Regions from separate parts of the Enterococcus sp. AZ196 genome, predicted to be linked through region 1. Evidence: a T-box and tRNA genes for the amino acid it is inferred to sense, from the RefSeq annotation. Region 1 holds a T-box; the other regions hold tRNA genes.
The links. The T-box of region 1 lies ahead of serS (serine--tRNA ligase). A T-box ahead of a tRNA ligase gene usually reads a tRNA of that ligase, here a tRNA-Ser.

Region 1 (2,274 bases):
CACGATATGGCAAGTTTAATTTTTGTAAGAGAATCTCAGCATTTTGAGTCATTTTTTCTAATTCATCATAAGAAGATTCTTTATCACTGAACTTCACCATTTCTACTTTGTGGAATTGGTGTAAACGAATTAATCCACGTGTATCACGTCCAGCGCTACCGGCTTCAGAACGAAAAGAAGGAGATAAAGCTGTGAAGTAGATCGGTAAATCTTCACCATCTAAAATTTCATCAGCATAATAGTTTGTTAGAGGTACTTCTGCAGTTGGTATCAACGTTAAGTCACGATCTTCAATTTGAAAGACATCCTCTTTAAATTTTGGAAATTGTCCTGTACCAAACATTGATTTGCTATTTACTAAATAGGGTGTAATCATCTCTGTGTAGCCTTGTTCATAAACATGTTCGTCTAACATAAAGTTGTAAACCGCACGTTCCAATCGTGCGCCTAAACCCTTGTAATAAACAAAACGGCTACCTGATACTTTTGCACCACGCTCAAAATCTAAGATATCCAAGTTTTCTGCGACTTCCCAATGTGGTTTTGGTTCAAAAGAGAACTCCCGAGGAGAGCTCCAACGGTGAACCTCTACATTATCATCTTCATCTTCGCCGATTGGTACAGAATCATGAGGCAAGTTTGGTAGAGTTGTTGCGATCTCAGTTAATTGTGTATCAATCTCTGACACTTGAGCATCAAAGTCTTTAATTTTTACACCTACCGTTTTCATTTCCTCAATTTTTTTTGATGCATCAATCTTTTCACGCTTCAGTTTTGCAATTTCACTTGAAACGTCATTACGATATTTTTTTAATTCTTCTGTTTTTACCAGTAATTGCCGGCGTTGTTCATCTAAATCTAAGAAATGCTCCAATACATCTTTTTTTACACCTCGAGTCGCTAATTTTTCGTTTACTTCCGGAAAGTTATTGCGAATCATTTTAACATCTAGCATTGTTTTTCCTCCTTTAAAATAAAAAACACCGTTTCATCCCTAAAACAGGGACGAAACGGTGTTGAATTTCGCGGTACCACCCAAATTCAGCATAAGCTGCACTTGATCGACACTTATCGGCGTCACCCGGTTTTTTTTTCAAAAAACGCAGAATATGAAACTGGATTTCCCTAAGTAGTTTTGTTGATTTTCACCAGCCATCAACTCTCTAAAAAAACAAACTTACGTACTTGGTTTCCTGCATATCTTATTGAGATTAGTATAAGCAATCAAAATTTTAAAGTCAATGATTATCTGGGGTGGGCTTCATTTGATTTTTATAAAGTGGTAAGTGAATAATAAAAGAAGTCCAGTCATCATTTGATTGAGCGTAAATATAACCACCATGAAGATTAACTATATTTTGGGCAATAGCCAAACCTAATCCAGTTCCACTGATTTCCTGTGAACGGGATCCATCAACACGATAAAAGCGATCGAATAATTGATCTAGAGCCTCTCTAGGAATTGGTGACCCATTATTTTTAACAGTGACAACTGCTTCATTTTTTGCTTTTTCGATCACAATAGCAATTTTATTAGCTTTTGTTCCGTATTTTAGCGCATTTGTAATTAGATTATTGAAGACACGAACAAGTTTTTCCGTATCACCATCCATTACCAATTGAGCTTCTTTCGTTTCAATTTGTATTTGAACATTTTTCTTCTTGGCTTCCAATTCGAAGTCAGCGGCCAATTGCTCTAATAGCTGTACCATATCAAAAGAAACATTATTAATAGGAACAGAAGGTTGGCGGACCTTGGAATATTCAAATAGATCTTCAACAAGGGATTTCATTTGTTTGGCTTTTTTGTATGCAATACTTGTATATTTAAGAATCTCCTCATTACTTTGGTATTGGCCATCTTCAATCAACCCAAGATAACCAATGATAGAGGTCAGCGGTGTGCGAATGTCGTGACTAACATTTGTAATCAATTCATCCTTCGATTTTTCAATTTCTCGTTCATCTTCTATAGCTGCAACAGTACTATCTACCAAGCCATTTATACTATCGACAACCTTGCTGAGATCACCACGTAGTTCAAACGGAATTCGGTAATCGTAATTCCCGTTTGCAATATAATGCAATTCATTAATAATATGTCGTAATTGCATCTGTCGATAACGTCTGATTAATCGCCAAAATACAATAAGTACATCAATGATAATGAAAAAAGGAATAACAAAGTTACGACCACTCCAAAAGATATCACTACCGAGGTTACTAGCAAAAATATCTTTTGAACGATAGATTGCATCGGTTAAATCAGGCGAA
Region 2 (2,274 bases), 2.1 Mb from region 1:
TTTTTTAAAATAATTTAAAAATAGGAGTTGTTCTTTATTGATAAGAGCAGAAGACCTATAAAATAATTTTTTAACCCTTCTAAAAAATCGTCAAAAAGAAAAAAATACTTATCTATTTTTTCATTTAATTGACGATTATTCTGCCAATGCCAAAAAAAATCCTCCGTTCAATGAACGAAGGACACTGCAACTATTCAATGATCTTTTTTACTTTAAAGGCCTCAGTCTTTTCTGAGGGTTCTTCCTGATCCGCTAGATCAAACAAGATAAGTGAATCTTGCCCTTCACCTTCTACAATCACTAATTTCCCTAATGGCTCTCGATTATCCTTGACGATTTGTGCTTCTTTGATTAATTCCTTAGGATCACGTTTTGCGGCGATCGCATTGCCTAAATTAAAGAATACTGTCTCTTCCATATTTATCCGCTCCTCAAGAATCTTTGTACTTTAGTATACCAGAAATCCAGCAAATGCTTCCAGATTTGCAACTATCCAGGTACCCAACTTACTCTGAACCTTCAAAAGATGAGGACTGGAATACGCCAATTTTTTCTGCCTGATCCAAAAAAAGGTGCATTTTGGCGATTAATTGGTCATTTGAACACTTATTTGCACTTTGCAGCGTTATATTTATTTCTCCATACCCCATCTTACTATTGGCCTTAATGGCTTTTCGTTGAAAAGAGGATACTTTTGCAAGAAATGCATCCGGATTTTTCAAATATACTGATACAAAGTCTTGGTTTACCATACTTGTACTCTCAATTGCACGAACATCAGACCAATGAATAAGCGATTTTTTTGTAGCTAGCGCACTAGAGTAATCATAAAAGCCCTCAACGGTTAATACGACAAGCTCTTTCCCCTTAAATACTTGTTTAATAATGAAAACCTCACACGCTCCAAAAAATACACAGCCGATCACCCCGACTATCATTACTAAGTACTGCTTGTCCGCTGCACCGGCTAAAAATATGAACAGACTCATCAAAAACATAAACAGTCCCAATAAAGATAAGCCAATTTGTTTTCTTTTACTTTGATACACAACAAACTCCTTTTCCATTTTTCACCTCCACGTTCAGCCTTCACCATTTTGAGTATCAAATCAATCAGAAATTTTAAAGGCTCTTCAAACTTACCAACAGGTTGTCAAAAGTTAGTCGATCACAAAAAAGAAGCTAGAAGTATTGACAGAACCGCTCTGTATCAATGCTTCTAGCCCTATTAGTAAAATAAATAAGGAAGGTACGGGACTTGAACCCGTGCACCACATTACTGCGGCTCGCCGGATTTCGAGTCCGGTGCATTACCACTCTGCCAACCTTCCGCACCATTTATCTTACCTTTTTTCGTTTAAATGTCAAGATTTTATAATGTGTCTAACACAGAAGTATCTTCTTCTTCTAAAATATTCTTGATCGTACGGTTCATTAAATGAACAATTTCGTCTTGAGTCGGCGCAATAATACCTGAAGACATTAGTGTCGCAATCCCAGTCACACAGATCCATGTTCCAACGTGTAGCGCATTGATACGTTTTTCAGACAAGTTTTTGTACTTAGGGTGCTCTACGATCAATTGATGGAAGTAATTGTAAGAAAAGTCATGCATCTTCTTGCCGCCGCCATACTCTTGAACGTATAACGCGTTATAAAGATTGCTTTGCTCTTTTGCAAAGTAAACATAGCTCAAGCCCAAATCAATAATCGTGTCACCCGTGCGAACTTCTGGGAAAATATCGTAGTACAGGTGATTGCAGATCTCATCTAGCAAGGTGTTTTTAAGATCACTCATGTTTTTGAACTCTAAATAGATCGGTTGCGTACTGATTCCCATTTTTTTGGCAATGTTCCGTGCTGTAAATCCAGAAAATCCTTCATTCTCGACAACTTCATAGGCAGCCTTTAGAATCTGGTCTTTGGTATAAACTTTTCTTCTCATTGTAATTCCTCCCAGAATGTTATTATTTTTCTTGTCATTTTATTTTAATCAAAAACTGATTAGTTTTGCAACCCTTATGTAAGATGTTATCTAAATTTACGTAACTTTTTTTGAAAAATGTATGCTAAACCTGCAACTTTTTCCTCACATAGGGGGTGGAACCGTTTTATTATTTTTGTAATTTTTAACTCATTTCATTAAAAATCAAAAGAGCCGTTATACATTTGAGGGTAGTTTTGTTTCTTTAAAGTAAAAACAGTCTCACCTTAAAAAAAAGTCGCTGTTACTTTATTATACTTTCTCTAAGCGCCAGTGACAATCCTTATTCT
Region 3 (2,274 bases), on a different contig from region 1:
TTCTGACTCAGAAATACTAGTTGAATCCGTAGTACTTTCTGACTCTGTTTGACTTTCTGATTCAGTGACATTAGCAGACTCCGTTTCACTAGTAGAATCCACCACGCTTTCTGAATCGGTAATTACTGTATTTGTTGTACTTTCTGATTCTACAGATGTACTATTCTGTGTCGAAGAGGCTGGTATTTGAGTAGTATCTTGATTGGCGAGAATTTGATCCGTATCAGCTTCCATCCCCGCATCATCCTGTGGACTAGTCGATGTTGCATGTGCATCTTGTGTGATTAACGTACTTGTGCCCAAAACACCTGTAAAGGCTGTAATTGTAGCAAACATCCAATGCTTGCCACTCTTGTACATTTTGTACCGTTCTTTTTTATTTGATCTTAAAAGCTTGTACAAATTATTTTTACGACTCATAATTCAGTACAACTCTCCTTTCTTATTCATTTTTTATTATTTTTTTGAAGTGCTGAAAGAATTATCTCACAGCAAATTATAACTAGATTAGAATGTACCAATATTGGGAAACAATTTTTATTTTTATATTATGGTTGCTAAACAACTAAACTCTTTTCGTTACAAATAGAAAAAGAGTCTCTCATCAGAAACTCTAACTATCCATATATATTCACTTTACTTTTTAGTACTTTCATATAAATTCTGTGAACGAAGACTTTTAAAAAACTTCAATGTGGAGAGACATTTTTAATTGTCACTACTAAAACTCAGTAATCATTTTTGAAATTAAGAAAAATTTTTTTATTAGCTCTTTATCTTGCTAATAGTTACAACATTTTTCTTTTTTATCTTAAATACATGAAAAGTTTTTCATTATAGCTAACAATTCTATCTATTAAATTCACCTTAAAATAACTTCTTTTCGGATTCTTTATCGAGAGAGCTAGTTGACTTAAAATCAATTCTTCATTTATAATAAAATAGTCAATTGGGGAAGTACTCAAGTGGCTGAAGAGGCGCCCCTGCTAAGGGTGTAGATCGTTAAACGCGGTGCGAGGGTTCAAATCCCTCCTTCTCCGTTATATTAAAATCCCCGTCCAAGATGTTGGACGGGGATTTTAATATAACTAATGACTAACTTTTAAATCAAATGTCGCTACCCGTTGTTCTCCAGAAACAAAATCAATTTCTACTTTGTCAAACTTGTCTCCGCCAATCGGCAGCTTCCAAAAAATCTGCGTTATCCCTTTTTTTCCTTTAGGAACCTCATCTTGTCCTCGTTGTTGATTGACCCCTGTCAAGCGATTCCCATCCTTTGAAAATGCTTGAAAAGATTGGGCATAAGGGAAAAAGGGAGTATCCATATCTATATTTTTATACTCTATTTTCACAGCAAGCATCTTTTCGGTATCATAATTTTCTAATTCAATCATTCGCTTTGGAAATGCTGATTGCTTGGTTGTTGCCTGTACGACTTTCATTTCTGCTAATTTTTTTTCGCCATCTCCAAATTCGATGGTTTCATTCTCAGAAAAAACCTTGACCTCCTGAGAGAACCTAACATCTTCAGTTGTTTGTGTTTGATTTTCTCCTGAGTTCAAAGAAGATAATTCTTTTTTCAAGCTAGAATTTTCGGTTTTCAACGTTGAAACTTCTTTTTTCAAGCTCGAACTTGTTGTAGCCGAACTATCTCCGAAACAACCAGACAGCATTATTAATACGATTACAAAAACACTCATAATTCCTGTTTTTTGCTTCATACTCGCCTCTCCTTATAGCTGCTATAAAGAGTTATCTTCAAAATGAATTAACGAACTTAACAACTCATTTTGCTCTTTTAGAATGTCTTCAATCTCCTCTGATGCTTCGACTATTGTCTCATCCTGGATACCTGTATCATCAATTGTCGCACTATGTTGTTCAGAATCTGCTACGTGTTCATCCACTCCTTGAACAACCGCCATCTCCACTTCCACTGATGCAGCATTCGACGTTTCCATATCATTAGTCTGTTCAATCTTTTCTGAATTAACTGTTTGTAGTGCATTCTCTGATTGTGTTCCCTGATCCTCATCATTACTGTCGAGAAAGTCATCTCCAAAAAAAATGGTGCCAAACGTGTATATTCCTTGAGCACTCTTATTTTCAATGCTTACACAATTCAACCCAAAATTCTCAAGATACTGATTGACCGTTTCTTGGTTAATAATGCCTCTGCTCAGATCTCTAACTATAATGTTGTCGGCATATTGAACATCTTGATCTTTGGTTAAATAAGAAAGCACCTTTTTGGTTTCCTCAGCAATTTCTGCA

Region 2: it has a tRNA-Ser gene. The T-box ahead of serS (serine--tRNA ligase) is inferred to sense a tRNA for this amino acid. The anticodon was not compared.
Region 3: it has a tRNA-Ser gene. The T-box ahead of serS (serine--tRNA ligase) is inferred to sense a tRNA for this amino acid. The anticodon was not compared.

The regions. Positions count from the first base shown of each region.
Region 1 is NZ_JBIPAM010000001.1:2,483,251-2,485,524, forward strand. Features, by position in the region: gene serS (serine--tRNA ligase) at 1-955, opposite strand, end outside; T-box leader at 999-1,208, opposite strand; gene IGI67_RS11940 (sensor histidine kinase) at 1,239-2,274, opposite strand, start outside.
Region 2 is NZ_JBIPAM010000001.1:403,816-406,089, reverse strand. Features, by position in the region: gene IGI67_RS01970 (hypothetical protein) at 191-418, opposite strand; gene IGI67_RS01965 (STM3941 family protein) at 507-1,067, opposite strand; tRNA gene IGI67_RS01960 (tRNA-Ser) at 1,244-1,331, opposite strand; gene IGI67_RS01955 (TetR/AcrR family transcriptional regulator) at 1,373-1,945, opposite strand.
Region 3 is NZ_JBIPAM010000002.1:705,430-707,703, reverse strand. Features, by position in the region: gene IGI67_RS21120 (KxYKxGKxW signal peptide domain-containing protein) at 1-420, opposite strand, end outside; tRNA gene IGI67_RS21115 (tRNA-Ser) at 952-1,040, shown strand; gene IGI67_RS21110 (hypothetical protein) at 1,089-1,721, opposite strand; gene IGI67_RS21105 (hypothetical protein) at 1,743-2,274, opposite strand, start outside.